One region of the Noviherbaspirillum sp. UKPF54 genome, then DNA from elsewhere that is predicted to be linked to it. Evidence: predicted binding sites of a transcription regulator. Region 1 holds the regulator's gene; each other region holds the start of a gene.

Region 1 (10,081 bases):
CGCAGGGTTACCGTGGCGAGCGTCTCTCGCTCAACTTTCAGAATGTTGAAGTCCGCGCAGTGCTGCAAGTGATCGCCGACTTTACCGGATTGAACATCATCACCAGCGATTCCGTGAGCGGCAACCTGACGCTGCGCCTGAAGGATGTGCCTTGGGATCAGGCGCTGGACATCGTGATGCAGGCCAAGGGCCTGGACATGCGCAAGAATGGCTCAGTGCTGTGGATTGCGCCCAAGGACGAGCTGCTGACGAAGGAAAAGCTGGAACTGGAGCAGAAGGCGCAGATTGCGGAACTGGAACCGTTGAAAACGGAGATATTCCAGCTGAATTATCAAAAGGCGGAATCGTTCAAGCAAGTCTTTGGCTTGGATAGCGGCGGCGACGCCAAGAAAAGCATCTTGTCGAAACGGGGCAGCGCCGTCATCGATCCGCGTACGAACCAGCTTTTTGTGACGGATGTCGCCTCGAAGCTGGAAGAAATACGCAAGTTGGTGCAAAAAACCGATATCGCAAGCCGGCAAGTGTTGATCGAGGCGCGTATCGTGGAAGCGACCGACACATTCAGTAAAAACCTGGGGGCGAAGCTGGCGTTTGGGTATCGGGGCACGCCCAACAATGCCATTCTGGAAGCCAGCGGGCAGCAAACGGGAACGACCAAGACTGCAGGGGGCAGTGCTCCCGATGCCGTTGGTCTTAACTCGGCCGCTTTGCAAACAGTGAATGGAAATGCGGTAAACCTGCCGGCAAGTGCTATCAACGGAAATACTCCCGGCACTTTTGCACTGACCTTGTTTAATGCGGCTGCGTCCAAATTTATTAACCTGGAACTGTCCGCACTGGAGGCTGACGGGAAGGGGAAAATTATTTCCAGCCCGCGTGTTATTACGGCGGATCAACTGAAGGCATTGATCGAGCAGGGAACGGAATTGCCGTATCAGCAGGCAACAAGCAGCGGCGCTACAAGTATTGCGTTCCGCAAGGCGAATCTGAAGCTGGAAGTGACGCCGCAAATTACGCCGGACGGCAATGTGATTCTTGATGTCGATGTGAGCAAGGATAGCGTGGGGACGGAAACCCGGGCTGGCTTTGCAATCGACACCAAACATGTCAAGACACAAGTCTTAATCGATAATGGTGGTACTGTCGTGATCGGGGGTATCTTCCAGCAGACGGAACGCAATACGGTGAACAAGGTGCCCTTGTTTGGCGATCTACCGGTCGTTGGGAACTTGTTTAAGAATACGGCAGCGACGAATGACAAGACCGAGTTGCTGATATTCCTGACGCCGCGTGTCCTCGCCGATAAGATTGCAGTGAAATAAGCTATTTTTGGCAGATACTTAAATTCTTCTCATGGCGAGGATGATCGAATAATTGGTAAAACAGTGTCGCAAAATATCTTCCTAGTTGGCTTGATGGGCGCCGGCAAGACCACCGTCGGCCGCGCCCTGGCCAGAAAACTCAACAAGCGGTTCATCGACTCCGATCACGAGATAGAGGCGCGCACTGGCGCCTCTATCCCATTGATTTTCGAAATCGAGGGCGAAACCAGCTTTCGCCAGCGCGAATCGGATGTGATCCGCGATCTGACCGCGCAAAGCGGCATCGTGCTGGCGACTGGCGGCGGAGCCATTCTCAAGCCGGAAAATCGCGCGTATCTGAAAACACGCGGCACCGTGATTTATTTGCGCGCCAGCGTCAACAGCATCCTGCAGCGCACCAGCCACGACAAGAACCGGCCGCTGCTGCAAACCGCCGACCCGCGCGCCCGCCTTGAGCAATTGTCACGCGAACGCGAGCCCTACTACCTGGAAGTGGCGGACTTCATCGTCGACACCGGCCGTCCTAACGTACAATCACTGGTGCAGACGATCGTTGCCCAATTGGAAACGGCCTGCAAGAAGGCGCCCGACGGCAACGACGAGCCGAAACCAACTTCCTGACATTTTCATGATGACGCAGCAAATTTCCCCGATCACCTTGCAAGTCGAATTGGGCGAGCGCAGTTACCCGATCGTGATCGGACAATCGCTTCTGTCGAACGCCGACCTGATCGGCCGCCATGTCGCCGGCAAGCGCGTCGCTGTCGTGACCAATACCACGGTCGGTCCGCTGTATCTGGACAGGCTGACGCAGACCCTGATCCAGGCCGGCAAGCAGGTGACGCCGATCGTCCTGCCGGACGGCGAAGAAGAGAAAAACTGGGCCAGCCTGATGAAGGTGTTCGATGCGCTGCTCGAACAGAAATGCGACCGCAAGACCACGCTGATCGCCTTGGGCGGGGGCGTGATTGGCGACCTGACCGGATTTGCCGCCGCTACCTACATGCGCGGCGTGCCCTTCATTCAGGTGCCGACGACCCTGCTGGCGCAGGTCGACTCGTCGGTCGGTGGCAAGACCGGCATTAATCATCCGCTCGGCAAGAACATGATCGGCGCGTTCTACCAGCCGCAGGCGGTGATTGCCGATACCACCACGCTCGACACGCTGCCGGCGCGCGAACTGTCGGCCGGGCTGGCTGAGGTGATCAAGCATGGCGCGATCATCGATGCCCCGTTCTTCGACTGGATCGAGGCGAATATCGGCAAGCTCGTTGCCCGGGATGCGCAGGCGCTGGCCTATGCGATCCGACGCTCATGTGAGATCAAGGCCGACGTGGTGCGGCAGGACGAACGCGAAGGCGGCCTGCGCGCGATCCTGAACTTCGGCCACACCTTCGGCCACGCCATCGAGGCCGGCCTCGGCTATGGCGAGTGGCTGCACGGCGAGGCGGTCGGATGCGGCATGGTGATGGCGGCCGATTTGTCGCAGCGGCTCGGCTTCATTGATGCGACCACTCGCGAGCGGGTGAAGGCGCTGGTGAAAGCCGCCGACTTGCCGGTGGCGGCGCCCGACCTTGGCGCCGAGCGCTGGCTGGAGCTGATGCAGGTCGACAAGAAGAACGAAGGCGGCCAGATCAAGTTCATCCTGATCAAGCCGCTGGGCGCGCCGGTGATCATGCCGGTGCCGCAGGAAGCCCTGCTGGCCACGTTGAAGGCTTGCGTGCAGCAATGAATTTCGATGCCCGCCTCGCGCCTTACGCCGCGCATTCCGCGGCGTCGCGAGGCCGGCGCTTCTTCGAACCGCCCCCCGGTTCGCGCAGCGAATTCCAGCGCGACCGCGACCGCATCATCCATTCCACTGCATTTCGCCGGCTGGAATACAAGACCCAGGTATTCGTCAACCACGAGGGCGACCTGTTTCGCACGCGCCTCACGCACAGCATCGAGGTGGCGCAAATTGCGCGCTCCATCGCGCGCAACCTGCGCCTGAACGAGGACCTGGTAGAGGCCATATCGCTGGCGCACGACCTCGGTCATACGCCATTCGGCCATGCCGGCCAGGATGCCTTGAACGAGTGTATGAAGGGCTACGGCGGTTTCGAGCATAACCTGCAAAGCCTGCGCGTGGTGGACGAGCTGGAAGAGCACTACGGCGCGTTCGACGGCCTGAACCTGATGTACGAGACGCGCGAGGGCATTCTCAAGCACTGCTCGGCGGCCAACGCGGCCAGGCTCGGCGATATCGGCCAGCGCTTCCTGGACAGGACGCAGCCGACGCTGGAAGCGCAGCTGGCGAACCTGGCCGATGAAATCGCCTACAACAACCATGACATCGACGACGGGCTGCGTTCGGGGCTGCTCACCACTGCGCAGCTGGATCAGATCGATTTCTATGCCCGTCACCGCGGCGAAGTGGAAACCGTGTATCCGGGAATAAGCGGGCGCCGCGCCATTCACGAAACGATCCGCCGCATGATCAACGCCCTGATTGTCGACCTGATCCAGGCGTCGCAATCACGCATCCAGGATGCGCAGGTGAAGACGCTGGAGGATGTGCGCCGCGCGCCGGCGCTGATCACCTTTTCCGACGGGATGACTCGGGAAGCGGCCTTTCTCAAGCGCTTCTTACGGGAAAACCTGTATCGCCATTACCAAGTCAACCGCATGACCAGCAAGGCGCGCCGCATCATCAAGGAGCTGTTCGACGCCTTCATGCAGGAGCCGGGCTTGCTGCCGCCCGATTACCAGGTGACGATCGGGGCGCCGTCGCAGGCGCGCAAGGTGGCCGACTACATCGCAGGCATGACCGATCGCTACGCGATGCGCGAGCATCGGCGCCTGTTCCAGGTCGACGAAATCTGACGACGAATCAGCCGAGGTCACGCAGCGGATGCGCGTGCGGCGGCCATGCCGAGGCGAAGAAGTGCTCGATCATGTCCGGCGACACTTCGTCCAGCATGGACGGATTCCAGCGTGGCGCATTGTCCTTGTCGATCACCACGGCGCGCACGCCCTCAAGCACTTCGCCATGCTCGAAGCAGCGTCGCACCATCGTGCGTTCCATGCGCAGGCAATCGGCAATGCCCAGTTTTGCGCCGCGCCGCAGTTGCGCAAGCGTCACGCACATCATCAGCGGCGAGCGCTTGTTCATCACCGCCAGCGTTTTTTGCGCGAACGGATCGACATCGCTTGCCAGCGAGGCGGCAATCGACACGACGTCGTCGTGTGCGAAATGGCGATCGATCAGCGCGCGTTGCTCAGCCAGCATACTGGTCGCCGGAACGACCGTGTCAGCCTGCATGGCAAACGAGCGGATCGTCGCGCGAACGTCGTCGCCGTTATCGGATGCGATCAGCTCCAGCAGGGCGGGCAGGCGGGCGGATGGCACATAGACATCCGCCAGGCCGGCGTACAGCGCATCGGCGGCACCAATGATTTCACCGGTGACGCCGAGATAGGCGCCAATCTGCCCTGGTGCACGCGACAGAAAGAAGCTGCCGCCCACATCGGGGAACAGGCCGATATTCACTTCCGGCATCGCCATCTTGGTACGCTCGGTTACCACGCGCAGGCGGTTGCCCGGGCCGGCCTGCGAGATTCCCATGCCGCCGCCCATCACGATGCCGTCCATGATGGCGATATACGGTTTTGGATAGTGGTGGATCAGGTGGTTGAGCGCATATTCTTCCGTGAAAAAATCTTCCAGCAGGGCGCTGCCGCCCTGCGGCGTTCTGGTGCCGGCGTCATGAAAGAAGCGGATGTCGCCGCCGGCGCAAAATGCACGCTCGCTCGTGCTGCGGATGACGACAGCACGCACCTCGGGGTCGCTGCGCCACCCCAGCAGGGTGGCGGTCAGCGCGCGCACCATTTGCAGCGACAATGAATTGAGCGCCTTGGGGCGGTCGAGCGTCAGAAAGCCGGTGCGATTCTGGATGCTGGTCTGGATATGGTCGGACATGGAAGCGGAAGGAGGTCGACGGGAAAGCGGTATTTTATCGGGATCGGCGGGGGCGGGACTGTCGTCGGAAGGACAGTGGCTGCAATAAAAAAGGACGCATCGCTGCGTCCTTTCTGTCGCCGGTCTGGCCGGCCTTGCCGCCGTGTCAGGCGGCGCTTTGGGTTTCCGGAATGCGCTTGATCGCTTCGTGCTGGTGATCCTGGATCTTGTCCTTGTGCTTCAAGACTTGACGGTCCAGCTTGTCGGTCATCAGGTCGATGGCGGCGTACAGGTCCTCGTGGATGCTCTCGACGTGGATGACGTTTCCGCGCATGTGCAAGTTGATTTCGGCCTTTTGGCGCCGTTCTTTTTCCGATAGCTTCTGGACTGACAGGATGACCGTGACATCAATGACATTATCGAAATGACGTCTGATGCGTTCCAGTTTGGTTTGTACGTAGTCGCGGATGGGTTGCGTCAGTTCGAGATGATGTCCACTGATTTTCAGATTCATACAGCGCTCCTATGGATGGTGTCGCCGGAGGTTCGCAACGTGCCCCGTTCGATCGTCGCGTAGACGTGAGGGCTACGCAGGAACACGGCAACAGAAACAACACTCACTACACGATGACTACAAGGATTTGCGCAGATTGACTGGAGGGATTTTCAGAGCTTCGCGGTACTTCGCGACTGTGCGACGCGCAACGACCATGCCCTGTTCACCCAACATATCCGCTATTTTGCTATCAGAGAATGGGTTCTTGGGGTCTTCAGCTCCTATCAATTGTTTGATCAGTGCCCGTATCGCGGTCGACGAAGCTTCGCCCCCGGCTTCGGTCGCGACGTGGCTACCGAAGAAGTACTTCAACTCAAACATGCCATGCGGGGTCAGCATATATTTTTGAGTTGTTACACGTGAGATAGTACTTTCGTGTAAACCCAGTGTATCAGCTATTTCACGCAAGACAAGGGGGCGCATCGCGACTGCGCCATGCGAGAAGAAATTTCTTTGCCGATCAACAATCGCTTGTGCAACGCGCAAGATCGTGTCGAAGCGCTGCCGCATGTTCTTGATCAGCCACTTGGCTTCCTGCAGCTGCGCGGTCAGTGAACCCTCACCCTTGCTCTGCTTGAGGATATTCGCGTACAGCGCATTGACGCGCAGGCGGGGCATGACATCGTGATTGAGCATCACTTGCCAGCCGTTCTTTGCTTTTTTGACAATTACATCCGGCACGACATAGTCCGATGCATCGGACGCGAACATGGCGCCGGGATGCGGATTGCAGCGGCGGATCACCGCATGCGCTTCACGCAAGTCTTCGTCGTCGCAATCGAGCGCCTTCTTGAGCTTGTTGAAGTCGCGTTGCGCAAACAGCGCGAGATGGTTTTCGACTATCTCCAGCGCTCTCCTGCGCGTCACCAGCGGCACTTTCGGAAAGCGTGCGATCTGGATCGCCAGGCACTCGGACGCATTGCGCGCCCCGACGCCGGCCGGTTCGAAGCTTTGCACCAGCTTCAGTGCGACCTGCAGCTCTTCCAGTTCGATTTCCAGCTCGGCCGGCAGGCGAGCATGGATTTCCTCCAGCGGCTCTTCCAGGTAGCCGTTGTCGTCCAGCGCGTCGATGATCAGTTCGACCAGTGCGCGGTCGCGCTGGCTGTGCACGGTCACGCGCATCTGTTCCAGCAGGTGTTCGCGCAGGGTGGTTTCGTGCGCTTCCAGCTGCGGGCGCGCATCGTCGTCCTCCGGCGCCTTCGAGGTGCGCGCAACGTCGTCGAAGCTCCATTCGCCCTCGGCCGACGACGCTGCTTCACCGCCTTCGGGCGGGCTATCGAATCCGCCTTCGCCTTCGTCCGAGGCCGCCGGCGCGCTCGCTTCCGGTGCCGCGGTGTCGGCGCTGCCGTTGCCGGGCGTGATGGCGCCGTCGGCCAGCAGGCGCACCGAATGATCGAGCGGGTCGTCGACCCGTTCCAGCATCGGATTGTCGGACAGGATCTGCTCCAGCTCCTGATGCAGCTCGAGCGTGGATAGCTGCAGTAACCGGATCGATTGCTGCAACTGCGGCGTGAGCGCCAGATGTTGCGAGACGCGAAGTTGGAGAGTCTGTTTCATACCTGTTTGGTTGCTTCCTCACATCCGGAAGTGTTCGCCCAAATACACGCGGCGCACCGACTCGTTGGCAATGATGTCGTCGGGGCGGCCGCTGGCTAAAACCGCGCCTTGGTTAATGATGTATGCCCTGTCGCAGATGCCGAGCGTTTCGCGCACGTTGTGGTCGGTGATCAGCACACCGATGCCGCGCTCCTTCAGGAAGCGCACGATGCGCTGGATCTCGATCACGGCGATCGGATCGACACCCGCGAACGGTTCGTCCAGCAGCACGAAGCGCGGGCTGGTGGCCAGCGCGCGTGCGATTTCCACCCGTCGGCGTTCGCCGCCCGACAGCGACAACGCCTGGTTGTCGCGCAACTTCTCGATCTGCAGTTCGGCCAAGAGAGTATTCAGGCGCTTTTCGATGGTCGCGCGCGGCAGCGGCTTGTCGTTCTCACGCTGCAATTCCAGCACTGCCCGGATATTGTCCGCCACCGTCAGCTTGCGGAACACCGAGGCTTCCTGCGGCAGGTACGACAGGCCGAGCATGGCGCGCCGATGAATCGGCAGGCGCGAAATCGCCGAGCCGTTCAGATCGATTTCGCCCGCGTCCGAAGGCACGAGCCCGACGATCATGTAAAACGATGTGGTCTTGCCGGCGCCATTGGGACCGAGCAGGCCGACCACTTCGCCGCTGGCGACGTCAAGCGAGACGTCACGCACGACCTGGCGCGTGCCGTAGCTCTTTTGCAAACCGCGTACAACCAAGGTGCTCGTCATGTCATTTGCCCTGCGATTCGGTGCGCGGCTGGATGACGGCCTTGATGCGTCCGCCGCCCGGCTTGCTTTCTCCGGTCGGCGTATTGTTCACCGTGTAAAACTCGGCGCGGCTGTCATACGAAATGAATTCGCCCTCGACTTCGTCGGTCGGCCTGGTGCCCTCCAGCCGCCGCAGTTTCGCCTTCGAGAACAGCCGGACCATTTCGGACTTGCCGTCGTATTCGATGCGTTCGGCCTGTCCTTCCACCCACTGATTGTCGTTGCCATCGCGCTTCTGACGGAAGGTGGCAAGCCCGCCGGCGGGCGCGAGCAAGGTGGCATGCTGATAGCCGGCCGGATCCTGCGTCACGATCAGCTTGTACGCTTTCATGATCAGGGTGCCGCGCGTGAGGATGACGTTGCCGGTAAATGTGTTGACCTGTTTCACATCGTCATACAACATCTGATCGGCTTCGACATTGGTCGGCTTGTCGGAATCGGCCTTCTCGGCATGCGCGCTGTATGCAATGGCAGTACTGAGCATGAATAGCAGCAAGAAGAAACGTGTCATGAAAACTCTCGAGTGAATCAAGTTATACCTGAATTAGTGCGCCGGGGCTTGATACGTGCCATGGACATTGCTCGCCAGTCTGAACTCGCGCGTCGCATTATTGGCAAACATGCCGGTGCCGTTCAGTACTGACTGGCCGTAATTGATTTGGACCGGCTTGTCGGTCTGCATCACATCATCGTCAGGCAAGACCAGCAGATATTCCGACGTCATGTGCATATGCACGCTGTCTTGCGATGCCGGCCGATCCATGTGGACGTTGTCGTACAAATGCACCTGGCTGCTGTCGCTGTTGACATGCGCGCGCGCCGAACGCATCGTCGTCGGCGCCGGGCCATTGCCCACGCTGACGACCACGGGATGCCGGATATCGTAGGAATCGTCCTGCGGATTGTGCGTCAGCCGTTCGCCCGAGAAGTGGTACTGGACCTTGCCGTCGCGCGCGAGTTTGACGTAATTGAAATTTTCAACGTAGAAATCCGGCTCCGTCCTCGCCGCGCCGGGGCCGGTATCGCCGCTGTCGCGCCGCATGACTTCCAGCAGCCAGAAGCTGCCGAGCGCCAGTGCGATCATCGGCACCAGGATGGCGGCGACACGGAAAGGGCGGGCCTTGCCGTTCATTGCAGATACGGCGCCAGTGCCGTCTCGTAGTTGCCCTGGGCGCGCAGGATAAAGTCGCACAATTCGCGCGCCGCTCCGCGTCCTCCGGCGGCTTGCGTGACATGATGCACGCGCGAGCGCACTTCCGGATGCGCGTTCGGCACGCTGGCGGCAAATCCGACCCGCGTCAGGACCGGCAAATCGATCACATCGTCGCCGATGAAGCCGCAATGTTCCGCCGCAATGGCGGTGTGCTCCAGTAACTGCCGGAATGCGGCGAGCTTGTCGTGCACGCCTTGGAACAGGTGCCGGATGCCCAAGTCGGCCGCGCGCCGCGCCACGATATCGGATTTTCGGGCGCTGATGATGGCGGCGGCCACGCCGGATTGCTGCAGCAGCTTGATGCCGTGGCCGTCGAGTACGTTGAATGTCTTGATCACTTCACCGTCCGGGCCGTAATGCAGGCTGCCGTCGGTCAGGATGCCGTCGACATCGAAAATCATCAGCCGTACTTGCGCGGCTCTGGCGATGGCGTCTTCCATCAGATTACCTTGGCGCGGGTGAGGTCATGGATGTGCAGCGCGCCGACCAGCTTGCCGTCGGCGTCGGTGACCAGCATCTGGTTGATGCGGAACTGCTCCATCACGTCCACCGCTTCCACTGCGAGTTGATCGGGGCCAACCGTGCGCGGATTGGCATGCATCACGTCGGCCACCTTCAGCTTGCTGAAATCCTGCACCGATTCGATCAGACGGCGCAAGTCGCCGTCCGTGAAAATGCCGACGGCGCGGAACGCCTCG
Region 2 (10,081 bases), 640 kb from region 1:
GATATGGGCCAGGCTGGCCAGCACGGCAAGGCGGCTGCGGTAGATGTCGAGATGATGGATGTCGCGCCGCTGCGCCAGCAGGCGGTACTTGTAGCCGTAGCGCCCCTGCAGCAGATGGAAGCGCTTGCCACCGCGCGCGATGCCTTCGCAAATCGTGTGGTAGTAGCAGAGGATGCCGAGGCTGTAGTCGTTGTATTGCGGGTGGTGCGCGATGACATGCATGAAGTAGCTGTCGCCGATCCGGAAGCCGATCGCGCCTGCGCACACCTTGCCGTCGATGCGTGCCAGCCCGACGATGCCGCTGGTCCTGGCGAAGGCGGCGATCCAGTCGATCTCGGTGTCGTCGAAGCGGGGAACGATGTTCTTGCTCCTCATGCGCATGCAGCTCAGCGCGATGATGTCGCGCACGTCCTGCTCGCTGATGTCGCGCTCCAGGTGGAGCTCGTAGCGGTAGGTGGGAAACGCCTTGAGCAGGGCGCTCGAATAGCGCTTGATGTTGCGGCGCATGTTCTTGCCGACGGCGTTCTCGTAGTCCTTCACCGTTTCCGGCAGCGGCACCACCATGTCTTCGCTGCACACCATGGCATGCCGCGGCAGCTCGAGCGCATCGAGGTTCGCATGCACTTTCGGGAAGGTGACGCGCCGCACGGAGGGGTAGCGGCTGAACATGTGGCGGCAGAAGCGCTCGATTTCCGCGGCGTCCAGCGTCAGGTATTCGCTGACCACGCTCACCTCGTCGCGCGTGCGCCGGTAAGGCAGAACGGCGACAACCTTGCCGTCGCACCGGGCGACATAGCAGCTTGCCCCGGCTAGCGCGCCGGCCATCTCGAAATAGCGCGGGGAACAGTAGAGATGGCCGTACAGGCGGTCGATGTCGGCGGCGGCGAAGGCAGGCACCTCGTTTTCATGGCAGTCGATCTGCACCTGCTCCGCGCACGGCGCGCATTCGCCGCGCTGCGCATGGGGGGACAGTGGAAGCGTCGATCCGGCTGTTTTCATAGTTCTCCCGAAGTGCGTGCGTTGCCTGTTTCGCCCCATGCAGGAGGCTCCTTCCCGACCGCCGCCGACGCGTCGCCTGCTGCCGGGCGGCGCTGCCTGCGGATGCGGTCGAGCGAACGCTTGACGTTTCTGAGGCTGTTGAGGCCGTGGTAGGCGGCGCGGTTGAGCACGCTGGAATCATCCAGCCTTCTCGCCCGGTGCTCCATCCAGTTCTTCACCTCGTACATCCGCCCGCGCCAGGCGTGCCGCGCCGCCTGCGCACCATTGCGCAGCAGGTGCAGGCGCGAGCGGTAGACCAGCATGTGGCTCATGTCGCGCTGCACGCCGAGCAGGCGGTACTTGTATTCGTAGCGCCCCCACAGGAAGTGGTATTCGGCGCCCTTGCGCGCGATGCATTCGCAAATGGTGAGGTAGCAGCACAGCGTGCCGAGCCCGTAGTCGTCGTAGGCGGGGGCGTGCGCGATGACCTGCAGGAAGTAGTTGTCGGCGACGCGATAGTTGATCGTGCCGGCGCATACCTTGCCGTCGATCGTCATGACGGTCACCAGTCCGCAGCGGCGCACCATCTGCAGGATGCGGTCGGCCTCGGCATGGTCGATATACGAATCCTTGTACTTGCCGGCCATCCTGGCGCGGTTGAGTTCGATGATGGCGCGCACGTCGTCCTCGCTGGCGTCGCCGCCGTCGCGGGTCGTCCATGACACCGATGGAAAGCAGCGCTTGAGCTTGTTGAAGTAGCGCTTGATGTAGGCGCGCGTCGACTTGCCCAGCATGGCCTGATACTGATCCTCGCTGGCCGGCAGCGCCAGGACGATGTCCTGCGTGCACTTGGCCCCCATGAAGGGATAGCGCAGCCCCGCCGGCATGGCGTCGATGACCGGGAACGAGATCACGCTGGTGGCGGGGAAGCGCTCGAAGATGTGGCGCGCGAACGCGTCGATCACCGCGGGCGGGAACACGCATTGCTCGTTGATGACGCGCACCCGTTTGCCGTCGAAGCGAAACAGCACCACCGCGACGATCTCCGCGCCTTGCCGCAGCACGCAGGTGTGCGTACCGCCGCGCAGATTGCCATACACCGAGTGATAAGCTAGCGACGAATGCAGATGGCGGTACAGGCGGTCCAGCGGTTCGTGCGCGAACTGCGGCACCGCATCGCTATACATCGTGACCTCGATGCCTTGCATGGGCGTGATCCTCCAATCGTGTCCGCGCCTGCCGCAGCAGGCGCGAATCAAGCAACAAGCGATAAACTTCCAGGGAACTCGATAGACAAACGACTGCGCCGGAAAGCTCGCCGCCGGCGTACATCGCTGTTTTCATCTTTGTTCATGCAGGCGCTTAGCTCTATCCCAAGCCGCTGCTTTTTTGCGGACCATCAAACGGGCAGATGGCGCGACTCGCAGAGCAAATAGGCGACGTTGAAAGCAACATGCGCGAACTTGCGGGACATGACTCCGCCGCGCTCAGGAATCGACGATGACCCAGTCCGACGGGAAGAAGTGTTCCGGGTGATTCAGGTGATCGAGAGCATTCATGCGCCGCGTGCGCAGCACGATCTTGTCCGGATTCCGGTTGAGATAGGCGCCCCACCAGCTGAAGGAGCTGAAGCCGGTGGTGATGTTGTGGCGGCACCGGCTCATCAGGTGCAGGTCTTCGTAGCCGGCATCGGGCCCGTTATGGTCCACGTAGACGACCTTGCCGGGAAGCCTGAGGTTATCCTTCACCCATGCCATGTCGTCGGAAAAGACGAAGAAGCAGGGATCGGCCAGCCGCTCCCGCATCCAGTACGTCGCATTTCGATAATAGTTTTCCGTGACCACGCCCTCGTACCAGCTGCGGTACTCGGGATTGGTGACGACGTCGCCGCGCCGCACATGCAGGCTCACCGACTCGGTGGCGAGGATGCGCTCTTCGACCGCCTTGCTCTGCGCTGAAAGCGGCACCTTCAGGCTCAGCTCCTGCAGGATCAGCGCGCGGATCGGGTCGAAGTATTTATAGGAAAAGAAGCAGCCGCGCAGGATCGTGTCGTCGGGCAGGTCCATGAAGTGCGGCTTGTACCCCCAGTCGCCGCGCTCTTCCCTGAAAAAGCGCTTCTCGTTGCCGGACAGCTTGAGCAGCAGGCGCGCCGGATCGATGCCGTTGTCGCGCAGACGCCTTGCCGCGCTGCGCAGCAAGTCGTTCTCGCGCAGGCGGACCTTCAGCGCGCTGTACAGCCCCAGCCCCGACGCGCCCATCTTCTCGCCCTGTCCCGGCAAGCCGGGGTAGTGCGCTGCGATATTGAATTTATCCAGCTGAAACGAATGGCCGACATACTGGCCGTGGTCGACGCCGTTGCGGCAATCGGTGTCGACGTCGAGATACAGGCTGGTGTTGTGCTTGTGCGCGAGCGCGCGCGCGGCCGCGTACATGAAGAGCTGGTTGCCCAGCCCGCTATGGATCTGCACGACGATCATGGTGGTTTCCCCTTGCGACGATTGTTGCGGCGCGCCACCAGCTCAGCTGAGCTCAGCCCGCGGCGCTGGCAACCAAGTCCTCGTACCGGTTCTCGGACACGATGCGGCCCTTGTTGAGGCGATAGATCGCGTCGCATCCGCGCAGGGTGCCGATGCGATGCGCGATCATGACGATGGTGAGCTCGCGCCCCAGGCTTTCGATGGCCTGCATGACCGCCTCTTCGGTATCGGCGTCGAGCGCGCTGGTGGCTTCGTCGAACACCAGCACGGTGGCCTTCTTGTAGAGCGCGCGCGCGATCGCGATGCGCTGCCGCTGGCCGCCCGACAGGCGCACGCCGCGCTCGCCGACCGTGGTCGCGTAGCCTTCGGCGGTCGACTCGATGAACTCGGCGATCTGCGCCTGGCGCGCCGCCTCGCGCACCCGCGCCGCATCGATTTCCTCGGGCGGCAGGCCGAACGCGATGTTTTCCGCGAAAGACGCGTCGGTCAGGAAGATCATCTGCGGCACGTAGGCGATGTTGCGCTGCCAGGCCTGGCGCGCATTTTCGTCCAGCACGACATCGTCGACCAGGATGCGGCCTGCCGTCGGGCTCAGCAGCCCCAGCAGCAAGTCCATCGCGGTCGTCTTGCCGCTGCCGGTGACACCCACGAAACCGATGCGCGCGCCGTGCGGAATGACGAGGTTGAAGTCGCGCAACACCAGCGGCGAAGCCGGCTGGTAGCGGAACGACACATTGTCGAAGCGGATCGCGTCGCGAAAGGGCAGGGCCGGCAGCGCGCCCTTCCCGGCCGGCGCTTCGGACCGGGTGGAACGCGGTAGCGGGCGCTCCAGAAAATCCGTCACGTCGGACACGACGTCGAGGTTGCCCGATATGTATACCCAGCCCTGGTAGGTTTGCTGCAATAGCGGCATCAGGCGCTGCGCGCCCAGCGCCAGGGCGCCCAGCGTGGGGATGGTGGCGGCAATGCTGCCCTGGGATTCCGTGATGTAATAGCCGAGCAGCGCGATGAGGATGATGCCCAGCGCCTCGACCATGATGCGCGAGCTCGGGCCGCCGATGATGGCCGTGCTGGCCTGCGCCATGCGCATCGTCTTTTCGGTGTCGTGGAAGCGCCGGGTGTAGAACTCCTGGGTGTGGTCCAGCAGCACGTCGCGGATTCCCCCCAATCCTTCCTGGACCGATTGCACCCGCTTGCCGTAGGCGCGGTTGACCACCTGGCTGTTGCGCGCCAGCCGGCGCCGCGTGAAGATCGACATCAGCGCGTAGATGGTGCCGAAGCCGAGCAGGGCGATGCCCGCGATGACCGGGTCGATCAGCAGCAACGTCACGGTGATGAACAGCGCCATCAGGGAACTGCTGCAGATGATGAGCACGCTGGCGATGACGAACACCACGTTGTCCATCTTGTCGATGGCGCCGACGGTTTCGCTGCTGTTGCGCGCGACATGGAATTCGTACGACTGGTAAAGCGTGCGCCGGTAGACCTCGGTGCCGAGTTCATAGCCGAGGATGTAGTTGAGCCTGGTGGCCGCATAGATGACGGCAAAGCGGATCGCCCCCGAGATCACCACCGCCAGCGCGAAGATCACGGTCAGGCGCAGGCGCAGCTCGGCCGGGCTGGCGGCATTCAGGGTTTCCACGATGCGCGCCACGAACGGCCTTTGCATGGCCGCCACCGGGTCGGCCAGAATGGCCAGAAACGGCACCAGCGTGGCCAGGCTGAGCATCTCGGCCACGGCGCACACCAGCATCAGGAACAACAGGGGCGGCAACTGCCGGCGGCGCCGGGCGGGCAGGCAGGCGAGGAAACGGTTCAGACGTTGCACCGTCCCGCGATACTGTTTCATAGGATCTCCGCTACGGGGTTGCGCGCACGGCCGCAACCCGCGAATTGCTGAACAGGTGTTCTGATTGAAGATGCTGCCGACAGCGCACCGTGCTCCGATTGCGACGGATCAAAATTTCTCGCGCTTGCAAGCGCCGGCAGTGCCGGGGTTTGACGCATCACGGATGTCGTGTTTCCACTTGTACCATTTGCCCCACGCCTGGCAGGCCCGCAAGCCGCACTCTTGCAGTGCACGCGCATCGCAACGGTGCCTGCAGGTAAGGCATCGCATCCCACTTTGATGCGCATTCGGGACTGCCGCCATGGAATTGCACCCGAATCCGCTTGGCACACCGATTGCTAATGTTGGAATAAAGCAATCGCGCTGCACACGACAGGGAGTCCAACGCCGGGCTCCCCAGACAATGGGGTCTCATTATGAAAATCGTCGTCATCGGCCACGGCATGGTCGGCCACAAATTTCTGGAAAGCCTCGATGATGCGGGACTGCGCGATGCGCACGTCACCGTGCTGTGCGAGGAAGCACGCGCCGCTTACGACCGCGTGCATCTATCCGATTTTTTCTCTGGAAAATCCGCGGACGATCTGTCCCTGGTGCCGCCCGGCTTTTTCGAGCGCGACAACCTGCTGCTCAAATTAAATGCACGCGCCACCGCCATCGACCGCGCCAGCAAGACCGTCAGCGTCAGCAGCGGCGAAGTCCTGCCCTACGACAAGCTGGTCATCGCCACCGGCTCCTATCCATTCGTGCCGCCGGTGCCGGGCAAGGACCGCAAGGATTGCTTCGTCTATCGCACCATCGAGGACCTGGAAGCGATGCTGGAATGCGGCAGCCGCTCGGCGAGCGGCGTCGTGATCGGCGGCGGCCTCCTGGGTCTGGAGTGCGCCAAGGCACTGCGCGACATGCTGCTGCAGACGCACGTAGTCGAATTCGCACCGCGCCTGATGGCGGCGCAGGTCGACGAGGGCGGCGGGCGCATGCTGCGCAAGAAGATTGAAGAGCTGGGCGTGGCCGTGCACACGCAAAAGAACACCGTCGAGATCGTCGACGGCGAACAGGCGCGCCATCGCATGGTGTTCGCCGACGGCACCCACCTCGAAACGGACATGATCGTGTTCTCTGCCGGCATCCGGCCGCGCGACGAACTGGCGCGCGCCGGCGGCCTGGAGACCGGCCCGCGCGGCGGCATCGTCATTGGCAACGATTGCCGCACCTCCGATCCCGACATCTATGCGATCGGCGAGTGCGCGCTGTGGGACGGCCAGATCTTCGGCCTGGTCGCGCCGGGCTATCACATGGCGCGCGTCGCCGCGAAACACCTGGCGGGGCAAGCGGCCGAGTTCGGCGGCGCGGACATGAGCACCAAGCTGAAGCTGATGGGCGTCGATGTCGCCAGCATCGGCGACGCGCTCGGCGTTACTGCCGCGGCCCGCGCCTACCAGTTCAGCGACGAGCGCAGGCAGGTGTACAAGAAGATCGTCGTTTCCGAATGCGGCAAGCACTTGCTGGGCGCGGTGCTGGTGGGCGACGCGGCCGAATACGGCACGCTGCTGCAAATGATGCTGAACAAGATCGAGTTGCCGGAAGCGCCGGAATTCCTGATCCTGCCGCAAAGCGACGGCAAGGCCAAGCCCGGCATCGGCGTGGACGCACTGCCGGCGTCCGCGCAGATCTGTTCCTGCAACAACGTCTCCAAGGGCCAGCTGTGCGACGCGGTCGCGAACGGTGCGACCAACGTGGTCGAAATGAAGTCTTGCACCGGCGCCGGCACCGCCTGCGGCGGCTGCGTGCCGCTGGTGACCCAGGTGATGAAGGCCGAAATGAAGAAGCGGGGCCTGGCCGTCAACAACCACCTGTGCGAGCACTTCGCGTACTCGCGCCAGGAGTTGTTCCACCTGATCCGCGTGGGCGACATCAAGACCTTCGACGCATTGCTTGACAAGCACGGCAAGGGTCTGGGCTGCGACATCTGCAAGCCGGTCGCCGCCAGCATCTTCGCGTCGTGCTGGAACGACTTCGTGCTCAACAGGGAGCACGCCGGCCTGCAGGATTCGAACGACTACTTTCTCGGCAATATCCAGAAGGATGGCACCTATTCTGTCGTGCCGCGCATGCCGGGCGGCGAGGTCACGCCCGAGGGGCTGATCGCGGTCGGCCAGGTGGCGAAGAAATACGGCCTGTACACCAAGATCACCGGCGGTCAGCGCGTGGACCTGTTCGGCGCGCGCGTCGATCAGCTGCCGGAGATCTGGGAAGAGCTGATCGCGGCCGGCTTCGAGTCGGGACACGCCTACGGCAAGTCGCTGCGCACCGTCAAATCCTGCGTCGGCTCGACCTGGTGCCGCTATGGCGTGGACGACAGCGCGGGGCTGGCGATCGAGCTGGAAAACCGCTACAAGGGCTTGCGCGCGCCGCACAAGATCAAGTTCGGCGTATCCGGCTGCACCCGCGAATGCGCCGAGGCGCAGGGCAAGGACGTGGGCGTGATCGCCACCGAAAAGGGCTGGAACCTGTACGTGTGCGGCAACGGCGGCATGAAGCCGCGCCATGCCGAACTGCTGGCGTCGGACCTGTCGAAGGAAGACCTCATCAAATATATCGACCGCTTCCTGATGTTCTATATCCGCACCGCCGATCGCCTGCAGCGCACCAGCGTATGGCGCGACAACCTCGAAGGCGGCCTCGATTACCTCAAGGAAGTCGTCATCGACGACAGGCTGGGCCTGGCCGCGGAACTGGAAGCCGACATGCAGCGCGTGATCGACACCTACGCCTGCGAATGGAAGAACGCCGTCACCGATCCAGAGACGCGCAAGCGCTTCCGCCAGTTCGTCAACAGCGACCAGCCGGACGAGCACGTGGTGTTCGTCGAGGAGCGCGGCCAGATCCGCCCGGCGACGCCGCAGGAACGCAAGATCATTCCCATCAATGCCAAGGTAGCGTGAGGAAAAAGCCATGACACACGAATTCAAGACGACCACCTGGAGCCCGGTCTGCAGCATCGACGACATCGTTCCCAACACCGGCGTGTGCGCCCGGGTCAAGGACCGGCACGTCGCGGTGTTCCGCGTCAGCGACAAGGCGCCGCGCCTGTTCGCCATCGACAACTACGATCCCAACGCGCAGGCCAGCGTGCTCTCGCGCGGGCTGGTCGGCAACGCGGGCGAGCGCATCGTGGTCGCCTCGCCCATCTACAAGCACCACTTCGATCTGCGAAACGGCCAGTGCCTGGAAGCGCCCGAAAATTCCGTCAATGCCTATCCGGTGCGCGTCGAAAACCGCACGGTCTGGGTCGCCGTCTGAGCGCCGCAACGAACAGAATCCCAATTAACCGCAGCACCAGGAACAGGAAGGAAACATCATGGCTTATCTCGCGCCCTCGGAATTCGTCACCAAGATGGTGGACGCCGGCGAATCGAAAATCTTCATGTCGACCAGGGATACCCTGATCCGAGCCTACATGGCCGGCGCCATCCTCTGCCTGGCGGCGGCGTTCGCGGTGACGATCAATGTCCAGACCGGCCAGCCGCTGCTGGGCGCGGTGCTGTTCCCGGTCGGTTTCTGCATCCTGTACTTGCTCGGCTACGACCTGCTGACCGGCGTGTTCGTGCTGTCGCCGCTGGCCTTGCTGGACAAGCGCCCCGGCGTGACGCTGGGCGGCGTGCTGAAGAACTGGGGGCTGGTATTCGTCGGCAACTTCGCCGGCGCATTCACCGTCGCCGTCCTGATGGCGATCACCTTCACCTACGGCTTCTCGGTCGAGCCCAATGCCGTGGGCAAGGCGATCGGCGTGATCGGCGAAAACCGCACGCTGGGTTACGCGAAATACGGCGCGGCCGGCATGCTCACCCTGTTCGTGCGCGGCATGCTGTGCAACTGGATGGTATCGACCGGCGTGGTCGGCGCGATGATTTCCACCACCGTTCCCGGCAAGGTGATCGCGATGTGGATGCCGATCATGGTCTTCTTTTACATGACCTTCGAGCACTCGGTGGTGAACATGTTCCTGTTCCCGTCGGGCCTGCTGTTAGGCGGACATTTCTCGCTCATGGATTACCTGGTCTGGAACGAGCTGCCGACGGTCCTGGGCAACCTGGTCGGCGGGCTGACCTTCACCGGGCTGACGCTGTACACCACCCACGTGAAGACCGCGCCCAAGCGCGCCTTCTGATCCGCATCCCGGCAAGAGAGCCCCGGCGCCGGGGCTCTCTTCTTTCGGCATCCACCATGAGCGGTCAACTGCACATCTCCTTCGGCCAGCACTCCGACAAGGGACGCAAGCACACCAACCAGGATTTCCACGGCATCTGCGTGCCGCAGGAGCCGCAGCTCGGCTCCAAGGGCATCGCCGTAGCCATCGCCGACGGCATCAGCAGCAGCGACGTCAGCCATATCGCCAGCCAGGCGGCGGTGGCCGGCATCCTGCAGGATTACTACTGCACCTCGGACGCCTGGTCGGTGAAGACCTCGGTCGAGCGCGTGCTGGCCGCCGCCAACTCCTGGCTGCACGCGCAGACCCGGCAAGGCCAGTACCACCTCGACCAGGACCGCGGCTACGTCTGCACCTTGAGCGCCATGGTCATCAAGTCGACCACCGCGCACCTGTTCCACGTCGGCGACGCGCGCATCTACCAGCTGCACGGCAGGCGGCTCGAACAGCTTACCAACGACCACCGGGTATGGATGTCGCGCGACCAAAGCTATCTCGGCCGCGCGCTAGGCATCAATCCCCAGCTGGAGATCGACTACCGCGCACTGCAGGTGGAGCAGGGCGACA
Region 3 (10,081 bases), 1.0 Mb from region 1:
CGCCGCAGTAAAGCATATTTCTAGTGCGCACCTATAATCGAATTCCACCTATAAAAACAGCAGAGACAATGAACACCACGCACTTTCCCCATTGGCCCGCCGGGCTGCCGTATGCCATCAGCACGCCCGACACGAGCGTGTATGCGAACCTGGATATTTCCGCGCGCCGTTATCCGGACCGGCCCGCGATCATTTTCTACGATACCGTGCTGAGCTATGCGCAGGCGCACGCGGAGGTGCTGGCGCTGGCCGGCTATCTGCAGAACGCGTGCGGCGTGAAGCGCGGCGACCGCGTGCTGCTGAACATGCAGAACAGCCCGCAATTCATCATCGCCTACTACGCCATCCTGCGCGCCGACGCGATGGTGGTACCGGTCAATCCGATGCTGATGACCGACGAGCTGCGCCACTACATCGACGACAGCGGCGCCAAGGTGGCGATCGTGTCGCAGGAAATCTTCGCGCGCACCGCCCCGCTGGTCGGCACCACCGGCCTGGCGCACGCGATCGTGGCGACCTATTCCGACTACGCAACGGCTGAAACCGACCTGGCCGTGCCGGATTTCGTGCGCGCCCCGCGCGAGGTGCCGGCCATGCCCGGCGTGGTGGCGTGGCGCGATGCGCTCGGCCAGAAGCAGGCGCCGCGCGCGCACGAGGCCGGCCCCGATGACCTGGCCTGCATGCCATACACCTCGGGCACCACCGGCAAGCCGAAGGGCTGCGTGCATACGCACCGCTCGGTGATGTTCAACGCGGTGGCCAGCCCGACCTGGTCGGCGCCGGTGGTGCCGGACCATGTCACGCTGGCGGTGCTGCCGTTCTTCCACGTCACCGGCATGCAGTCGGTGATGAACGCGATGATCTACTGCGGCGGCGCCATCGTCGTGCTGCCGCGCTGGGACCGCGACGCGGCCGGGCAGTTGATCACGCGCTACAAGGTCACCACCTGGACCCTGATCCCGACCATGATGATCGATTTCCTGTCCAACCCGCGCCTGCCGGAATACGACATCTCCGGGCTGCGCCGCGTGTCCGGCGGCGGCGCGGCGATGCCGGCGGCGATCGCGCAAAAGATGCTGGAGCTGACCGGACAGACCTACATGGAAGGCTACGGCCTGTCGGAGACGATGGCGGCCACCCACATCAATCCGCCGCAGCGCATGAAGCAGCAGTGCCTGGGCATCCCGGAACTGAACGTCGATTCGCGCATCGTCGATCCGGTCACCTTCCAGGAACTGCCGCAGGGCGAGGTGGGCGAAATCTGGATCCACGGCCCGCAAGTGTTCCAGGGCTACTGGAACGATCCGCAAAAGACCGCCGAGGCCTTCGCCGAGCTCGACGGCAAGCGCTTCTTCCGTTCCGGCGACCTGGGCTACATGGACGAGGACGGATTCTTCTTTTTCACCGACCGCTTGAAGCGCATGATCAACGCCTCCGGCTTCAAGGTGTGGCCGGCCGAGGTGGAATCGACGATGTACCAGCATCCGGCGGTGCAGGAATGCTGCATCATCGCCGCGCGCGATCCGTATCGCGGCGAAACGGTGAAGGCGGTGATCGTCAGGCGCCCCGGCGCCGACGCCTCCGAGGAAGAGATCATGCGATGGGCGCATGAAAAGATGGCCGCCTACAAGGTGCCGAAGCAGGTGGAATTCGTCGACGCGCTGCCGAAGTCGGCCACCGGCAAGGTGATGTGGCGCGCGCTGCAGGAGAAGGAGTTGGCGAAATAGCCAGATACGATCTTCTTTAAAAAGGCAGGGCGCGGGCCCTGCTTTTTTTTGCGTGCGCCACTGTGTCAGCTTTTAGCACCGCTGTCCCATATTGCACCAGTGCGCCGCGGAGCGGCCCGCGCACGGCGCTCGAAATCCAGTGGCACGCTCCTTGCCTCGACGTGGTGACCCAATTCACTAAAACGTTAAGGAGGCAACATGAAAATCTCTCTCACCCTGTGCTCGCTGGCCGTCGTGCTGTCCGCTGCCGCGATGCATGCTCCGCCCGCCGCCGCGCACGGCGACGTCACGCCCCAGCCGGTCGACACCAAGTCCCTGCCGCAGCTGGGCGAAGGCTGGCGCGACGAGAACCCGTTCCGCGGCAATACGGAAGCCATCCGCATCGGCAGTTCCGCTTTCAACCAGAACTGCGCGCGCTGCCACGGCATCGAGGCGATCTCCGGCGGCATCGCGCCCGACCTGCGCAAGCTCGACCGCGACTGCATGGGCCAGAAGAATGAAACGAAGCGCCAGGACTGCTTCAAGGAGATCGACCAGTATTTCCTGACGTCGGCCCGGCACGGCAAGGTGCGCAACGGCGCGGTCTACATGCCGCCGTTCGAAGGCACGCTGAGCCAGGAAGCGATGTGGTCGATCAAGGCTTACCTGGAAACGCGGCGCGAGACGAAGTAAGCGCCGCATGCAGGGAAGGCGGCGCGGGATGCACGCCCGCGTCCCTGCCGCGCCGGCAAAGACCGCGCGCCGCCGAACCTTCTGAATAAACCAACAATACCGGAGACAACCATGAAACCCTTTCCCAGGCGCTCGCTGCTGCTTTCGCTCTTCTGCGCCCTGAGCCTGTGCGCGCAGGCCGCCTTCGCCGACCTCGACCAGCTGCGCCACGCCGGCGTGCTCAAGGTGGCCGTCTACAACGACATGCAGCCCTTCTCCGGCAAGAGCGGCGGCATCGACGTCGATTTGGCCAATGCCTTGGCCAAGAAGCTCGGGCTGCGCGTGAACCTGCTGCCGTTCGACGCCGGCGAAAGCCTGAACGACGATTTGCGCAACATGGTGTGGAAGGGCCACTACCTCGGCTACGGCCCGGCCGACGTGATGATGCATGTCCCGGTCGACAAGGCGCTGATGGCCGAAAACAGGAAGGTGTCGATCTTCGCCCCGTACTACCGCGACCGCGTGCGCCTGGTGCGCAATGCGCAGGCGATCCCCGAGTGCGCAGCGGCCGACTGCCTGGTCGGCAAGCGGGTCGGCGCCGAGAAGGTGTCGATCGCCGCCATGGTGCTGCTGGGCGAGCAGGACGGCAAGCTGCGCGACAGCGTGAAAATCTACGACACCGCTGCCGCCGCGCTGGCCGCGCTGAAGGCCGGCGAGCTCGACGCGGTGCTGGCCAACCAGTCGGAGATCGAGTCGGCGCTGCGCGGCGACCCCGGCTATCCGCTGTCGGACCTGTTCTTTGCGCGCCTGCCGCGCCAGGGATGGGTGGTCGGGATGGCGGTGCGGCAGGACGACGTCGAGCTGGCGCGGGCGCTGCAGAGCGCCGTCAACGAACTGGAAGCCTCCGGCGAGATGGCGCAGATTTTCGCAAGGTACGGCGTGCGGCAGGTAAAACCCTGAGCCTGCTTCACGTGCCGCAAGGCCTGCCCGGCGCATCGCCCGGCAGGCCTTTTGTTATTTGCGCCGTGTTGCTGCAGTTTGGAGCAGCGTCCGCCGAACTGCGCAAAAACATGACAGCTGCCGGCGCCATGCTGAACGCCGTGTGGCGCAGGGATGCGCCAAACGGCTTGCGCACGGGCGCTGCATGCCAATCCATGCCGATGGAAGCGACATGGCACGCCTATTGCGAAGGACAGGCTGTTCCGTCAACGCACGGAACATCCCCATCCCCTATTTGACCATCGGAGGCCGACATGACATTCGCACAGGACAGTACAACCGGCGGCAGGGCGACGGCCGCAGCACGCTGACCTAGACCGCAGCGGGACAGATATGGCACACACGACACCGTCCAGAGTGGTGGCCACCGAGGCCGCCGTTCAACTGATCGATACCTTGATGCGGGTCTACGGCCCGCTGATCTTTTTCCAGTCCGGGGACTGCGCCGAAGGCGGCTCGCCGATGTGTTATCCGGCGGGCGAATTCAGCATCGGGCAGTCCGATGTCTGCCTCGGCGTGTTGCACGGATCGGCGTTTTATGTCGGACGCGACGACGCCGAGTATTGGCTGCATACGCAGCTGATCGTCGACGTCCTCGATGGCGCCGGCGGCATGTTTTCGCTGGAGAACGGAACCGGGAAAAGGTTTTTCGTCCGGACCCGGCCGTTCTCCGACGAGGAGTGCGAACGGCTGGCGCGGCAGGCGGCGCGCGAGTGCGTGCGCCAGTAGTTTGAGCATTCTTTCACTACAACAAGGAGGAGCAATGAAAACGAAGAAATCCAATCCGATCCGATGGTCCGTGCTGGCGGCGCTGGTTGTCGCCGGCGGCGCGCAGGCGGCCGGCGTCACCGACGCGATGATCGAGGGCGACGCCAGGAGCGGTAAAGAGGTGCTGAGCTGGGGCATGGGCCAGCAGGGCCAGCGCTTTTCGCCGCTGACCCAGATCAACGCCAAGACCGTCTCGCGCCTGGTGCCGGCGTGGTCTTTCTCGTTCGGCGGTGAAAAGCAGCGCGGCCAGGAGTCGCAGCCGCTGATCCACGACGGCGTCATGTTCGTCACTGCGTCTTACTCGCGCATCTACGCGCTCGACGTCAAGACCGGCCAGAAGCTGTGGAAGTACGAGCACCGCCTGCCGGAAGCGATCATGCCCTGCTGCGACGTGGTCAACCGCGGCGCCGCGCTGTACGACAACCTCGTCATCTTCGCCACGCTCGACGCCCAGCTGGTCGCGCTCGACCAGAAGACCGGCGAGGTGGTGTGGAAGGAAAAGATCGACGACTACAAGGCCGGCTACTCGAACACCGCCGCGCCCTTGATCGCCAAGGGCTTGCTGCTGACCGGCGTGTCCGGTGGCGAGTTCGGCATCGTCGGCCGCGTCGAGGCGCGCAACCCGCGCACCGGCGAACTGGTGTGGATGCGCCCGATGGTGGAAGGCCACATGGGCTACAAGTACGACAAGGACGGCAAGCAGATCGAGAACGGCATCACCGGCACCACCAACAAGACCTGGCCGGGCGAGCTGTGGAAGACCGGCGGCGCGGCCACCTGGCTGGGCGGCACCTACGACCCGAGCACCGGCCTGGCCTACTTCGGCACCGGCAACCCGGCGCCGTGGAACAGCCACCTGCGCCCCGGCGACAACCTGTATTCCTCGTCGACGGTGGCGCTCGACGTCGAGACCGGCCAGATCAAGTGGCATTACCAGACCACCCCGCACGACGGCTGGGACTTCGACGGCGTCAATGAATTCGTCACGTTCGACATGAACGGCAAGCGCATGGGCGGCAAGGCCGACCGCAACGGCTTCTTCTACGTGATCGACGCGAAGAACGGCAAGCTGGAAAACGCCTTCCCGTTCGTGCGCAAGATCACCTGGGCCACCAGCATCGATCTCAAGACCGGCCGCCCGAACTACTCGCCGACCGGCCGCCCGGGCGACCCGACCAAGGGCAGCGACGGCAAGAAGGGCGAATCGGTGTTCTCCGCGCCGTCCTTCCTTGGCGGGAAGAACCAGATGCCGATGGCCTACAGCCCGAAGACGCAGATGTTCTACGTGCCGGCCAACGAGTGGGGCATGGAAATCTGGAACGAGCCGATCAGCTACAAGAAGGGCGCGGCCTACCTCGGCGCCGGCTTCACCATCAAGCCGCTGCATGAGGATTACATCGGCGCGCTGCGCGCGATCGACCCGAAGAGCGGCAAGATCGTGTGGGAAGCGAAGAACAATGCGCCGCTGTGGGGCGGCGTGATGACCACCGCCGGCGACCTGGTGTTCTACGGCACGCCGGAAGGCTACCTGAAAGCGCTCGACGCCAAGACGGGCAAGGAATTGTGGAAGTTCCAGACCGGCTCCGGCGTGGTTGCGCCCCCGATCACCTGGCAGGAAAACGGCACGCAATACGTGGCGGTGGTATCCGGCTGGGGCGGCGCGGTGCCGCTGTGGGGCGGCGAAGTCGCCAAGCGCGTGAACTTCCTGGAGCAGGGCGGTTCGGTCTGGGTGTTCAAGCTGTCATCAATTTAAGTTTCAGGGGCCTTGTCTCCCCCTCCATCTCGCGGAACGCGGATCGTCTTCCACTGCTTTCGTTGAGATCTTTGGGCCGGCGGTGCAAATCGCCGGCCTTTTTTATTGGTGAACGGGCTGGTGCGGGGGCGCGTTCTTGGGGGCGGCCGGACTTGTTCAGCACGGCCTGCAAGCAAGCGTGGAAAATTTTTGATGAGGCAATCGACGCATCTACGCTTCGTAGAATGCGGAAGGAAAAGCGCCTGGGCGCATGAAGTTGATGGGGCTGGGCTAGTGCGGGTACTGGGGTGATACGCAGGTGAAGTGCAAATCCGATACCACAGGGCACGATGCAGACATGACGGCCGGCTGTAATAGACCGTTCTTCAGTCATTGCCAAGCCTCAGTGAATGACAGATTCCGACCCAAACGCGCCATTGCCAGCCCCTAAAAGCGGCCATTCGCCTGCAGAGTCAATGAGAAGCCTTATATTGACTACGGAACCGAGGTCGATTCACTTTTGCAGATTAGCTTTAAATCAATGGACGTGCTTGTAGATGCCCGGACGCTTATTGCAGATGTGCTCGGTCGGCGTTTTCGCGGTACCGGCGGCTTTACTCGGTGAAAAAGACTGACCGTGGACACACCATCATATGCATCACTTAAGCGGTCCTTTTCAATTCCAGAAGTACCTTTTGCTCAATGAAATCGGCAAACACCTGTTTGCCGGTTCTGCCGCCATATTTCTTCGCAACCCGATTCCACCAAGGCATCCCTGCATGGGGTACGTGCCCACATAGTACGTTCCGCAAATTCAAAAAATTCGGCACTTCAAATTTTTTTGCATTTCGGTACGCGAGCGAACTGCAGAAAATGACGATATCAGGACTAATCGCGTGGACCACTGCTCGGAAAACCTCGTTCGCCACCTGCGCGTCTTGTTGGTGAACCTGAATGGAGTCTCCGTTAGTATCGGCCGGCCGTTGAAAGTAATTCATGAATGCTACTTCCGTGAAGGCATTGGCTGGACAAGGGGAAAATAGACTGCTGGTACGCAATGCGCTATCGATGTTCCGGTAGAGAATTGCTTCTTTTTTTCGCCACTTGTTTTTGATGCCATTGGAAATAATGTCTCGCGTCCAAAAACCTTTTGAGGTTTCAGTATCCACCCCGGCATACCATTTAGCTGGATCTAGGTGAAACTTAAATTCCCGCCCTACATAATGACTCTCAGCCACCAGCAATACTTTGCAACTCTGGAAGGGTAACCATTTCCTATCCAGGGACGCATTCGATCATAGCGACGATAGTGCTCAATTTTGTCTAAAAGATGGTCGTATTCGAGGGTATGCAAATTGGGATCAGTGCTCATACATGTAACTCAGCTTCGTTCACATGTGATTGCACCATCTGAGTCAGTGTTTGGACCGCGTTTCGAAAAACATCGACCATAGGCTTATCCCCATGACTTTTCTCGAAATCGGCAAGATCGACCACCAATGTCGGGAGGTCCAAGCTGTTCAAGTCTTGGACAGCCTGCTGCGCAATCCTACGTCGTTCTCCCTCGATACTGAATGGAGCAGTTGCTGCGACGACTACAGGGATACTGCGCTCTTTCATCCGCTTGGCAAGAACTGCCGCAGATACTGTGCCAGTTACTCCTCCAAGGCCAACGACGAGAATGAGACACTCAGGTTTTCCAATTGCGGCTTCCAATTCCGGCAGGGATTCCTCGACTGCTTTGCGCACTATCGAAGGATTGAACGCCCTCTGCGCCGCCCCGTTCGTGGCCCCCAGAGCAATACATTGGAAATTCTCATACTTAGAAAGCGCTTTGACGTCCGTATTCGCCAGCACGATTTCTGTATTTAGTGGTACGTACATCTGGGTCGCCATAGATGAGCCTGCTCCGCCCAGTCCTAAAATCATCACATTTCCCATGCTCTCCCCGCAGAGTTATATCTACATTCTAGCGCTATGCAGGTTCAGTCTCCCCTGCATTGATCTGCCACCCAAAATTAGCAACGTCGGCTTTTGGCGGTCATCGGGCTACGTCGACAGGCCGGTATTGGCCGGGACCAGATGGTGCCTCTCTCGCCTCAAGTGTCTGATTCCCGGCAAATTACAGACCAAAGTGCTTGGTGTCCCACTGACTACGTGGCGAACCTCAACCATTGAGCCCTGGTACCCGTGTCGATCATCTGGCAGGCGCGGCACCTGCTGCTGCCGGTTCCACGCCTGCGGTATCTCTTCTATCTTTATCAAGGGAACCGCCGCCACCACGCTAGTGACGCGACGAGGCAGGCACGCTAAAAAAGATACATCGTCACCCGATCATCGACATTAGCGAGCTGCGTTGGCTGCTTAAAGCTCAGTATCCGGCGCGCACCGTTGAAACGCTTCTTCCAGTAAGCCAGGTCCAACGCATCCACGCGCACCTTCGCGCCCGAGCGGGGCGCGTGGATGAACTTGTTGCCGCCTAAGTAGATACCGACGTGGGAAAACGCACGCCGCAATGTGTTGAAGAACACCAGGTCGCCCGGTTGCAGCTGGTCGATGTCAACTTTCTCTCCCACCCGACTGATCTCAGCCGCGGTGCGCGGCAGCTCCTGCGCTGCCGTGTCGTGGAAGACGTAGTCCACCAGGCCGCTACAGTCAAAGCCGCGCCCCGGAGACGTGCCGCCGAAGCGATATTTGCTTCCTACTAGGGCGAGGGCGCGCGCCGTGATCTCATGCGTCGGCCCGCTCATGTCAGCGGCAGGTTGCGCGGTGCTGGCCCCGGAAGAGGACAGATCGGCACTGTGCGCGCTGGCGACCAGACAGCAGGCAAGGAGAAAAGTGACGCTACGCATGGGTGTTCCCGGGATGCTCTGATGGTTCGTAAATCTTGGAAGCATTGGAGCGTAGTGGAAACCGTGTTATTGCGTCAAAACCAATAAGGTAAGGATTTGTTTCCATGCATGAAACGGCCGACGCCCAGCGGGAACCAAACGGGTCTGGTGGCCAACGTCCGTCGATGCCGGCTCGATGCGTTGGGCATCCACCCATTCACTCGTCGGCTTCAGTGGCGCGGTGCAGCCCTAGCCCCGGCCGGGTGTTCCGGCCTGCGCCAACCCAAGGCATATCTTTCTTTTGAAAGGCGGTTCATCCGCTTATTGAGGAACAGTCCACTCATGGCCGGTAGTGCCTGGAAGGCACGCTTGAGGAGACGGCAGCTATCGGCTGCCTTTCAGACGACCACTAGAGCGGGATGAAGGAGAACTGCCGACCCAAATCGGCCGGTCGGCCTTAACGATAGCGGTCATTCTCGGCTCGATTCAACATCTGAATCTGGCCGCATTTTCTGCGCCATTTCTATGCCGTCGTCACGACTGCGGGTCGAACCCGAAGACACGCAGCTCCTGGTCGCAGCGGCAAGCCGTCGCGAAGCGCGTGGCCCACGCGACGGCTTCCTCGCGCGAGGGCAGTTCGAGCACGGTGAAGCCGCCATTGAGCGGGGGAGCCCACGGGTAGCCGCCCTCGGCGACCGTGCCGTCGGCCGAAACAAGCGCGGGCGGAACGTCTTCGTCGATGCCGCCGCTAAAGACGTAGACGCCAGCGGCCTTAGCTTCATGGATCACGGCGTGCGCGTCGCGGCTTACCGCGTCCCACTCGCCATCGGGTACTACCATCGCCGCGCTGGGGAAAGAGATCAGGTACTTGGCCATGAAGCTTCATCTTTAGGATTGATGGTTGGAAACGCGTGAGCGGCCTGACTTATTGGATACCCAGTTAAGCAGTTGTCTGGGTTCCTCTGTATGGTATGCCGACGTCCGAACACTCTTCCATGGTACATCTGCTTGCGGCCGATCTCGCTGCCTGGATGTGCTTCCCGTGATGACCAGTCTGCGTCTGGTTCCAGCCGGCCGGTCCTCGGCTGCGGGGCAGCGAGAACGACCCAAAGCCGCCTCCCGGCAAGTGGGGAAGCTGCCGTTCAATGTAGCTAGCGCTGACCGACACGCTTGCGTGGCAGCGTCGAGCGGCAGGTTAAAGTGTTTCATCACCACTTCCCAGTGAGTTGAATTAAGCGAAGGAATACGACCACTGCCGCCTGCAGCGCATCCGCAATTTGCAGGAAACGCAGTCCGCCGTGCACGGCCAATCGCGGCTACCAAGTTGGCAAATCATCATCTTGCATAGATTTCAACTGGGACATTTTGTCTCG

Evidence for each region. Region 1 encodes sigma-54, which starts transcription at its own class of promoters, with help from an activator protein. Its sites were predicted from a motif close to TGGCANGNAANCTGCTTT; they were not measured.
Region 2: the regulator sigma-54 is predicted to act here: its motif matches at 5,629-5,646, upstream of nirB (nitrite reductase large subunit NirB).
Region 3: the regulator sigma-54 is predicted to act here: its motif matches at 1,868-1,885, upstream of pedF (cytochrome c-550 PedF).

What each region holds. Positions count from the first base shown of each region.
Region 1 covers NZ_CP040128.1:4,512,316-4,522,396, forward strand. Annotated here, with positions in the region: gene pilQ (type IV pilus secretin PilQ) at 1-1,322, shown strand, start outside; partial or broken gene aroKB (bifunctional shikimate kinase/3-dehydroquinate synthase AroKB) at 1,416-3,054, shown strand; gene FAY22_RS20865 (deoxyguanosinetriphosphate triphosphohydrolase) at 3,051-4,184, shown strand; gene FAY22_RS20870 (enoyl-CoA hydratase/isomerase family protein) at 4,192-5,280, opposite strand; gene hpf (ribosome hibernation-promoting factor, HPF/YfiA family) at 5,426-5,773, opposite strand; gene FAY22_RS20880 (RNA polymerase factor sigma-54) at 5,891-7,372, opposite strand; gene lptB (LPS export ABC transporter ATP-binding protein) at 7,391-8,131, opposite strand; gene lptA (lipopolysaccharide transport periplasmic protein LptA) at 8,133-8,681, opposite strand; gene lptC (LPS export ABC transporter periplasmic protein LptC) at 8,715-9,302, opposite strand; gene FAY22_RS20900 (HAD family hydrolase) at 9,299-9,823, opposite strand; gene FAY22_RS20905 (SIS domain-containing protein) at 9,823-10,081, opposite strand, start outside.
Region 2 covers NZ_CP040128.1:3,876,410-3,886,490, forward strand. Annotated here, with positions in the region: gene FAY22_RS17935 (GNAT family N-acetyltransferase) at 1-999, opposite strand, end outside; gene FAY22_RS17940 (GNAT family N-acetyltransferase) at 996-2,186, opposite strand; gene FAY22_RS17945 (alpha-1,2-fucosyltransferase) at 2,466-3,455, opposite strand; gene FAY22_RS17950 (ABC transporter ATP-binding protein) at 3,508-5,304, opposite strand; gene nirB (nitrite reductase large subunit NirB) at 5,721-8,249, shown strand; gene nirD (nitrite reductase small subunit NirD) at 8,260-8,607, shown strand; gene FAY22_RS17965 (formate/nitrite transporter family protein) at 8,666-9,475, shown strand; gene FAY22_RS17970 (bifunctional protein-serine/threonine kinase/phosphatase) at 9,532-10,081, shown strand, end outside.
Region 3 covers NZ_CP040128.1:3,467,463-3,477,543, reverse strand. Annotated here, with positions in the region: gene FAY22_RS16075 (long-chain fatty acid--CoA ligase) at 69-1,727, shown strand; gene pedF (cytochrome c-550 PedF) at 1,926-2,399, shown strand; gene FAY22_RS16065 (ABC transporter substrate-binding protein) at 2,511-3,338, shown strand; gene FAY22_RS16060 (DUF779 domain-containing protein) at 3,711-4,106, shown strand; gene FAY22_RS16055 (PQQ-dependent methanol/ethanol family dehydrogenase) at 4,141-5,898, shown strand; gene FAY22_RS16050 (hypothetical protein) at 6,540-7,046, opposite strand; gene FAY22_RS16045 (hypothetical protein) at 7,246-7,818, opposite strand; gene FAY22_RS16040 (C40 family peptidase) at 8,187-8,729, opposite strand; gene FAY22_RS16035 (YciI family protein) at 9,243-9,548, opposite strand.